DNA from 3 places in the Shewanella sp. GJ50-10 genome. Region 2 is predicted to be linked to each of the others. Evidence: predicted binding sites of a transcription regulator. Region 2 holds the regulator's gene; each other region holds the start of a gene.
What was found. Region 2 encodes LexA, which represses DNA repair genes until DNA is damaged. Its sites were predicted from a motif close to TACTGTATNNNNATACAGTA; they were not measured.
Positions count from the first base shown of each region.

Region 1: the regulator LexA is predicted to act here: its motif matches at 1,350-1,369, upstream of AC0L4E_RS08910 (LexA family protein).
Region 3: the regulator LexA is predicted to act here: its motif matches at 1,220-1,239, upstream of dinB (DNA polymerase IV).

Region 1 is NZ_JBVVSS010000001.1:2,128,490-2,131,706, forward strand. Features, by position in the region: gene AC0L4E_RS08900 (hypothetical protein) at 1-240, shown strand, start outside; gene AC0L4E_RS08905 (hypothetical protein) at 473-877, opposite strand; gene AC0L4E_RS08910 (LexA family protein) at 1,389-1,796, shown strand; gene AC0L4E_RS08915 (Y-family DNA polymerase) at 1,800-3,056, shown strand.
Region 2 is NZ_JBVVSS010000001.1:4,241,855-4,245,071, reverse strand. Features, by position in the region: gene coxB (cytochrome c oxidase subunit II) at 1-546, opposite strand, end outside; gene AC0L4E_RS17915 (cell division inhibitor SulA) at 989-1,495, opposite strand; gene lexA (transcriptional repressor LexA) at 1,492-2,109, opposite strand; gene plsB (glycerol-3-phosphate 1-O-acyltransferase PlsB) at 2,527-3,217, shown strand, end outside.
Region 3 is NZ_JBVVSS010000001.1:3,406,488-3,409,704, reverse strand. Features, by position in the region: gene bfr (bacterioferritin) at 91-561, shown strand; gene bfr (bacterioferritin) at 574-1,041, shown strand; gene dinB (DNA polymerase IV) at 1,389-2,465, shown strand; gene AC0L4E_RS14360 (aminoacyl-histidine dipeptidase) at 2,541-3,217, opposite strand, start outside.

The DNA of each region.
Region 1 (3,217 bases), 2.1 Mb from region 2:
ATGGCATTAATGGCTGCGCAAGGTCAATTACAACCGACGATAATAACTTTAGTGATATTCACTGTGCTTTGCGTGTGGTCTTGTTATGCCTTATCTGCCGCTGGACTAATCATTAAGTTGCCGCTAGTTAGACTCATACTGGTGTTAATTACCGCTATTTATTTACTGCGTGGTTTAGCAGGTTTTTACTTTGTCAGCAATCCGCTGGGGAGAACTCCAGAGTTTTGGATGTGGAGTTGATTGATTTGTCTTGTCATTGGTTTATTTCATTTGGTTGGACTTATCCAGCAATGGCAACGTTTGAGTCATTAATTCAATCATCTATCAACATAGACAAACTAAGTAGAGTGGCATTAATCAAGTTACTATGCCCGGTCATCGTTATGTGTTTAATAATTGCTCATAACGATGCTAAATTAATCAAACATCACCATGTTCAATACATCGCTATTGAGAGCAGCCTTAACTAGCATCAAAGGTTGGCATAATGAACACACTGATTTTGTACTGCAGTTTGCTTTAACAGTTGAGTAAACTGTGCCTTACCACCTGCTCTTTCATTATCGAGTAGTTTTTCCATGTGCTGTGCTTGTGAAACTACCTGCTCCATAGCCATTTGTCTTGCTTGAGTTTCCGATTGACCCGTTAACACTAATTGCTCAACAAGATTAGAGTAGCTCTCATAGACGACGCCTTTGTAAAAGTCAGCTTCTGTCGCCATAGGCGTATGAGAGTAGACAATTGAGCAACTTACCGCTGATTCAATATTGGCTCTAGCCTGATCGATTTGGATAACCACTGATTGTTGAGTTGAGTAGCTGGCATTAGCTGCCACAGAGAAAAAAGCAAACATGGCGACCATCATTAATCTTTTCATATTGTTTTCCTTTTACGTCGATTCTTGTATGCAAGTGTTGTGGTTTACTGTTACTACTTTATCTAACTCCAAATTAAGTTAGTTACCTTTATATGCCAGTAAATTCTATTTTTTCTAGCTTTTAGCTTTCGTCTGAACCTAGTTCGTCACTTATTGCTGCTTGTTCCCACTAGCCATGTTCCCACTAATCATGTTCTCGCTATTCTGTTGCGCTAAAAAATTTTCTAAACATTTCCGCTAAAGAATTGCGTCAAACTGCCTTTCAACACAATCACGCTTTGTTAATAAGCTAACTTGATGATTATTTTACCTACTTTTGCTAAACCTAAGCTGAACAAGTAGTTAACTTTCTATATTCACTAAAGGCGTTCTAAATTTTCCTTATTTCAATTGCGAACAAACAACCAGCGAACTGTCTAACATTTGCACGAATAAACGGAAAATATTGCCAATTTTACGGGGATCACTATAATACTGTATAAATATACAGTTTCTTTAGAATGTGAAATTTATGAATGTCATTCCTATTTTGGCTAGCGCTGGGATCACTGGATTTGAATCCCCTGCCGCCGAGTATCGACAGCTACCATTAAGTTTAGATGAGCTATTAATTGAACACCCAAGTGCCACCTTTATAGGTCAAGCTAGCGGAGACTCAATGGAAAAAATAGGGATATTTGATAAAGACATTTTGATTGTGGATCGCCATGTCAGTGTTGAAAACCATGATGTCATCGTGGCCAACTATAACGGCAACTTTGTCTGTAAGTTAATTGATACTAAACGTCGATTATTACTTTCAGCCAACGACAATCACAATAGTGTCTTAATCCAAGAACACGATAATTTTAGCGTTGAAGGTGTGGTGATCCGATCTATCCGTTGTCATCGTCAAAGCCCGATACTTGCAGGTAATTAATTGATGTACGCTTTAGTCGATGCCAATTCTTTTTATTGCAGTGCTGAGCAAGTCTTTAGACCTGAATGGCGTGGACGCCCTATTGTCGTGTTATCCAACAACGATGGCTGTATTGTCGCAGCTAATCGCCAAGCAAAAGCCTTAGGCATTGGTAAGTTTGGCCCTTTCTTTGAAGTAAAAGACCTCTGTCAAAAGCTTGGAGTCATCGCACTCTCGTCTAACTATGAATTATATGGCTCACTTTCTAACAGTATGATGGAGGTGATTGGCCGTTTTGCCCCCGAGCAACACATATATTCCATCGACGAATCCTTTTTATCCTTCAAGCAAAGCTATCCGGCCATTCCCTGCCTGCTTACCCATGCTGCGCACATTCGCCGTGCGGTATGGAAAGAGACTCGCTTACCCGTTTGTGTGGGCATAGGTGAAACCTTAACTTTGGCCAAAGTGGCTAACCATGCGGCAAAAAAGCTCAGTGGTTATAACGGCGTGTGTTATATCGATTCTGTCCAACAGCGGCACAATATTTTAGCCAGCATGCAAGTCACTGATGTATGGGGAATTGGCTCTCGCATTGGTAAAAAACTGCAACAAATGGGGATCCACAATGCACTGGCACTGTCTAAGCTTCAACCCGGGCTTGCGCGAAAAAGTTTTAGCATTGAAATAGAGCGCACAGTACGCGAACTTAACGGTGAGCAATGTAAAGGCTGGGATAGCGCTCGCACAGATAAACAACAAATCTTTTCAACCCGTAGTGTTGGCGAACGTATCACAGATAAAGAATCTTTACTTCAAGCCTTGAGTAAACATGCCGCGATTGCCGCAGCAAAAGCAAGAAAACAAGGTTCAGCTGCCAGTAGCTTACTGATTTTTGCCAAGAACTCGCCCTATGATGAACAACCTAATGGTTTTAAGTACCACTATCGCTGCGCTTCACCAACAAATGACAGTTGTGAGTTAATAGGTCATGCTACACGTATCGGTAGCCAGTTATTTAACCCTAGAACTCGTTATTACAAAATCGGGGTGGGATTGGTCGACTTATCGCCAGTTCAGCATTTGCAAGGCGATTTATTTACTCCACCTAAAGATCCCGCTTTGATGCAAGTTTGCGACACCCTTAATCAACGTTACGGTACTGACTCAGTATTTGTTGCTGCACAGGGCATTAGCGGTAAATGGCATATGCGCCGAGATTTGCTTACTCCCCAATACACCACTTGCTGGCAAGACATTCCTCAAGTGAGCTGTCGTTGATCTCAAGCAGTAAAAAATCTGGATAACAAGCTAGTTTGATAGCAAGCCACCAGCAACATTAAAAACCCCGCAAATAAACATTTGAGCAACAGACTAACCACCTAACCTGATCAATTAATGCTGTTTTTAGCGTTTAACACCTCCAATATGCATAAACCTCG
Region 2 (3,217 bases):
ACTGGTCATCAAGAAACGCACTTTACGATTAATAGGTAATACGAGTGGCTTATCGACTTCCAGTAAGTATGTTTCAGTTTTTTCAGCTGAACCTTGGATTTGCTCTGCTGGCGTTGAAAGTAAACTGAAGAACTCGACATCTTCGTTGAAATAGCTGTAATGCCATTTCCACTGAGAGCCGGTAACTTTAATGGTTAAATCTGCATCACTAGGGTCTTCCATAGCTATCAGAGTTTTAGTGGCAGGAATTGCCATACCAATAAGGATGATAAATGGCACGACAGTCCATGCTATTTCAACCTTGGTACTGTCATGAAAATCGGCAGGTTTAGCGCCTTTAGATTTTCTGTGATAGATCATCGAGTAAATCATGATCCCAAAGACCACAACACCAATCGCACAACAGATATATAGAATAATCATATGGAGGTCATAAACCTTACCACTGATTTCTGTCACACCTTGTGTCATGTTAAGCGGCATATCAGCCGCAGCAAGCGGTACTGCAAATAACAGCACCATTAATCCATACAACAATCGCTTCACAAGACCACTCCTCTGCCAATTGCGATTTGCAATAACAACAAGGAAAAGTCACACAGTAATACTCTGCTCTATGCAAACTTCTCTAATTCCCGAAAAAGTTTGATCACTTCAAAGTACACGGTGGCTGCGAGTATCAATACTCGATTATTTTATTGGGTTATGGTGGCCACACTTGTACCTAATACTGAACTTTTCAATTCTTAAATTGACGCTTTTTATTCAAGGCTTTCTATACCGCATGGTACCAGCACAATTTTTACAGCGTTTTGTAGCTTCTTATCGTTTTATTAACTCAAGAGTGATAACAATTTGTTAGCCTCTTGTTAACTACATTACTTGGAGATTAAATATTGATCAAGATCACTTTATCATCTAATTTGCTGAAAAAAGGCGTAAAAAAAGCCCTTCACAGTAATGAAGGGCTTTTTCAAGAGAGATTCGGTTAGTGGAAAGCAGATAAATTTAACCTTGATGGTGCTGCTGAAGTATTGTCACTCATATGTTCATCATGTAAGTGAGTATTTACATCTTCAATGATCACACCTTGTGCCAAAGCGCTTTTAGCGACTAACTGAATGCGACGATTATCACGAGCATCTAATGGTGTTGTCCATGTAATAACCGCACTGGAAGTACCACTTGTTAATGCTTTTTCCATTGCCCAAAGCGTTTCAACTTCATCTTTGGTATGAACAAGTAATACTCGATCCATACGAACATTGGCATTGGCCAATATTTGCTTATAGCCAATATGTGGTGGATTAATCAATACAATCCAACGGCCTTGTTGACTTAATACTGCTAACTGGCTGCATAACTGGGTTAGCTCAGTGATGCCTTGATTAGCACTTTGTTTGGTTTCAATACCTTGCTTAACAGGCGCTGTGGCTGAGGTCATATCTACCCATAAACCTGGGTGACGCGGAGCATTACCTAATAATGTGTTCATAACCAACCTCCATTTCGGATAACGCCAACAGCAAGTCCTTCAATGGTGAGACTCTGGCATGTTAAATCAACTTTTATCGGCGAATATTGTTCATTTTCTGCGTGCAGATAAACAACATTGCCTTTCTTTTCAAAACGTTTAACGGTGACATCATCATCAACACGGGCAACGACAACTTGGCCGTTTTTGGCTTGTTGCATCTTGTGCACAGCCAGTAAGTCACCTTCGATAATGCCAATATCTTTCATACTGTCGCCACGAACGCGTAGTAAGAAATTAGCATTAGGTTTGAACATTTCAGGATCAACTTGGAAGTATTGCTCAACATGCTCCATTGCGAGGATAGGTTCACCAGCGGCAACTTGACCGATTAGTGGTAAGCCTTCTTCGACTTCCTCTTCTTCCTGAATCATGCGGATACCGCGTGAAGTACCAGGAATAATTTCGATACAACCTTTTTTAGCAAGTGCTTTTAAATGCTCTTCAGCAGCATTAGCACTTTTAAAGCCTAATCTAGTGGCAATTTCTGCACGAGTAGGCGGCATACCTGTCTCGGCAATATTACATTTAATTAGTTCTAGAATTTCAGCTTGTCGTGGCGTTAAAGGTCTCATGTTGATTCCTGTTTTTTTATACAGTGACTGTCATTATATACAGTATCCTTGGTCGCGCAAGTATTAACCAATGAATTTTAAGAATGAGGCCGATTAAAATTCATCTATAACTGGTTGGTTTAACTTAAATATATTTAAAATCAATAGTTTAAGTTATTTTGGTTGAAAAGGTTTTTATTTTGATTAAATTATCATTGATGTACAAATGATGCGGTTTTTAGTCGATACAGTATATTTATACAGTACTGTGGTTTATTTTTGATAAGCATAAATAAGCGAGTTATTTGCTTATCTAATTAGCCGTAAGGGGATTCAGTTTGATGCTTAATTGTTAACTACATATAAGCAGGTTAGTGAATCCCACCAAGATTCTGGTATCCTATGCGCAATAAATCGTTGTTGATAATGCGAATACTCATGTTAAAACCAGATTCTATCATTGCTAAATCGTTGCGTTGGATTCAGAAACTAATGGTGCACAGTGTTGTTGTACCTGAAGATCCGTTCGCTGACTTAAACCTAGATCCTGAAAAACCAGTGGTCTATGTCATGAAGACAGAGTCGCTGAGTGATATCGCGGCGCTAAATGAAATTACTGCAAAGTACAATCTACCTAGTCCTTATGAGCGTTTGGATATTGATGGGCTGAACACACCAAGAATTGTGTGTGTTGAAGGCCGTAAACCTTTATTTGGCAAACGCCATAGTGGCGAGAAGTTTGTTGCCAACTTCACCAAATTACTCGACTTACACCAAAAGAATAAACAGTTAGATATTCAATTGGTGCCAGTTAGCCTTTATTGGGGACGTATTCCTGGTAAAGAAGATGACACCATGACCGCTGCCGTATTCGAGCGTGAAAACCCGACTTGGCTTCGCAAGTGGCTAATGATTTTATTCTTAGGTCGTCATAACTTTATTCAATTCTCAAACGCGATGTCTTTGCGTTATATGGCTGATGAGCACGGCACTGATGTCAGCATTGCTCACAAGTTAATTCGTGTTGCACGAGTGCATTTCCGACGTCAGCGGAAAGTGATGACGGGGCCACAATTGCCAAACCGTCAAGCGATGTTTAATTCGTTACTTAAATCTGAGTCGATCACTA
Region 3 (3,217 bases), 840 kb from region 2:
TGATTTTAAAGGGTATTTGTGTTTCGTAAGCGTATGTACTATTCTGTTGGAAATTGATCCAGATCAATCTTGCATTTAAAGGACAAAATCATGAAAGGCCATCCAAAAGTAATTAGTCAGCTAAACCGTGTGCTGACTTGTGAGTTAACTGCAATTAACCAATATTTCTTACATGCGCGCATGTTTAAGCATTGGGGTTTAGAAAACCTTAATGAAAAAGAATACAAAAAGTCGATTCAAGACATGAAACATGCTGACAAGTTAATTGAGCGTGTATTGTTTTTGGAAGGCCTGCCTAACCTTCAACAGTTAGACAAATTGCGTATTGGTGAGCACTGTGAAGAAATGCTTGATTGTGATGAGCAAGCGCTAACTGAACAGTTAGTGGTATTGCGTGAAACTATCAAACTGTGTGAAGCAGAGCGCGATTATGTCAGCCGCGACTTATTAGAAGATTTACTCGAAGATGAAGAAGAGCACCTAGATTGGATTGAGTCTCAAAAAGAGTTAATCAATCAAACAGGTATTCAAAACTACCTTCAATCACAAATTAAAGATTAATAGGAAATTAACATGAAAGGTAATCCAGAAGTTATTGCAGCGCTTAACGCACTATTAACCGGTGAATTGTCGGCTATGGACCAGTATTTTGTACATGCTCACATGTATGAAGATTGGGGATTTGACGAACTATACACGCGTATTCTTCATGAGTCTGACGATGAAAAAGCCCACGCAGCTAAACTTGTCCAACGTATTTTGTTCCTTGAAGGAACGCCTGATGTTGCTAGCCGTGAAGCATTAAACATCGGTAAAGATGTTGAAGAAATGATGAAGAATGACTTGAACTACGAATATGCAGTTGCAGATCATCTTCGTGAAGTGATTGCACTTTGTGAAGCCAAAGAAGACTTCCAAACTCGCGAAATCTTAGAAGTACTACTTGATGATACCGAATCAGACCACATGTACTGGTTAGAAAAACAAATTCGCTTAATTGACCGTGTAGGCTTACAAAACTACCTACAAACTAAAATGTAATTTGTTTTACACATTTTAATGCCAAAGCCCAACTGTTTATAACAGCTTGGGTTTTTTTATTTTTAGTCATTTTGCTTTCTCAGCGTTCAGCCTATTGATTGGCTTTAATAAATAGACAACAGCTTAAAAGGCTGTTGCTCATGTTTAAACTTTTCTCAAAGATCAGAGCAAACGTTAGTACTGTTTTTATATACAGTGTTTGTGTACATGGTTTTCTGTTTTAGTTATTATTTAAAAATAAGCTCCTAACTTAAACTGCAACAGATGTTAGTGATGCCTTTTGTAATCATGTTGTCTGGACTGAACAACTCACTCACCTTTGAAGTTGATTAACAATGACCTCTACTATGCGAAAAATCATTCATATTGATATGGATTGTTATTTTGCCGCAGTTGAAATGCGGGATTTTCCTGAACTGCGTGGCAAGCCTTTGGCCGTGGGTGGGAGAAGCGATCGCAGAGGTGTCATCAGTACCTGTAATTATGAAGCGCGTGAATTTGGAGTGCGCTCTGCCATGTCGAGTTATCATGCACTTAAGTTGTGTCCAAATCTTACTTTAGTGCCCGGTCGGATGGATGTATACAAGTCTGTCTCTGTGCAAATTCGTGAAATTTTTCATCGCTATACTGACTTAGTTGAACCACTGTCTTTAGATGAGGCTTATCTTGATGTCACCGACTGTGAAGCATGTAAGGGCAGTGCAACATTAATTGCAGAGGCGATTCGTAAAGAGATATTTGAACTGACAGGCTTAACTGCATCGGCGGGAGTCGCTTCGATAAAGTTCTTAGCTAAGATAGCGTCTGATTTAAATAAACCTAACGGCCAGTATGTTATCCCGCCTGATGCCATCGCAGATTTTGTAAAGCCTCTGACATTAAACAAAATTCCAGGTGTAGGCAAAGTGACCTCGGCTAAGTTAGCTGCTTTAGGACTGAATACATGTGCCGATGTGCAGCAGTACCCAAATGATAAGTTAATTACAGCATTTGGTAAGTTTGGCCGTGTTTTAATAGAGCGTTCACAAGGTATTGATAATCGATTGATTAGTCCAAATAGAATTCGTAAATCAGTGGGTGTTGAAACCACACTTGCACAAGACATTTTCACCCTCGAGCAATGTAATAATGTCATGCCACAACTTATTCAAGAATTGATTGCTAGGGTGCACCGAAGTGCTAAAGACAGACAGATCCATAAACAAGTGGTGAAGCTTAAGTTTAATGATTTTAAACAAACTACAATTGAGCATCGCAGTGATGAGATTTCGGTTAACCTATTTCAAGAACTGCTGACACAAGCATTAGAGCGAGCTAATGGCAGGGGGATTCGTTTGGTAGGTGTTTCTGTAGGGCTTGCTGATATTGTGGCTCAAAATGATGAGCAGTCACGCAGTAGTGAGCAATTAGACTTAAACTTTTAAGGTGAAGATTACTGATAGTTTACTGATAAAAAAGGCTGCCCATTGGCAGCCTTTTATTTGAGTGCTAATTGGTAACTAGCCTTTTGCTGGGATACGTTCAAGTACAGCTAATAGTAGCTCCCAGTATTGACCAACAGTGGTGATGTTAACCATTTCATCAGGGCTGTGTGGGTAACGAATAGTTGGACCAATAGAAACCATGTCCATTGTTGGATATGGCTCTTTAAACAATCCACACTCAAGACCTGCGTGAATAACCATGATAGTTGGGTCTTTCTTATAAATATCATTATAAGTATCACGAACAATAGCCATGACAGGTGAGTTATTGTCAGGTTTCCAACCAGGGTAGGCGCCCGATAATTCGATACTTGCACCTGAAAGGTTAGCAAGTGCGGTCAGTTGGGTTTCAATCTCAACCCGTCCTGAGTCGATTAACGAACGAATTAGACATAAGACTTCAACTGATTCATTTTCAGTGCTGATAACACCAACATTTAACGATGTTTCAGTTACGCCTTCAACTTCATCACTCATGCGCATTACGCCATTAGGGCATGCGTGGAGCAAATCAACTAAGGTGTTTTGCGCATCTTCACTCATGACTTTTTCTGGCGCATCTACTGCTGCAAGTGTGAGCAGCATATCTGGATCGGCAATCGATAATTCTGCGCGTACAATTGCTTGGAACTCACTTATCGCTTGCTCAAGCTTTGCTTGGTTGTCACTTGGTAACATAAAGCTAATGCTGG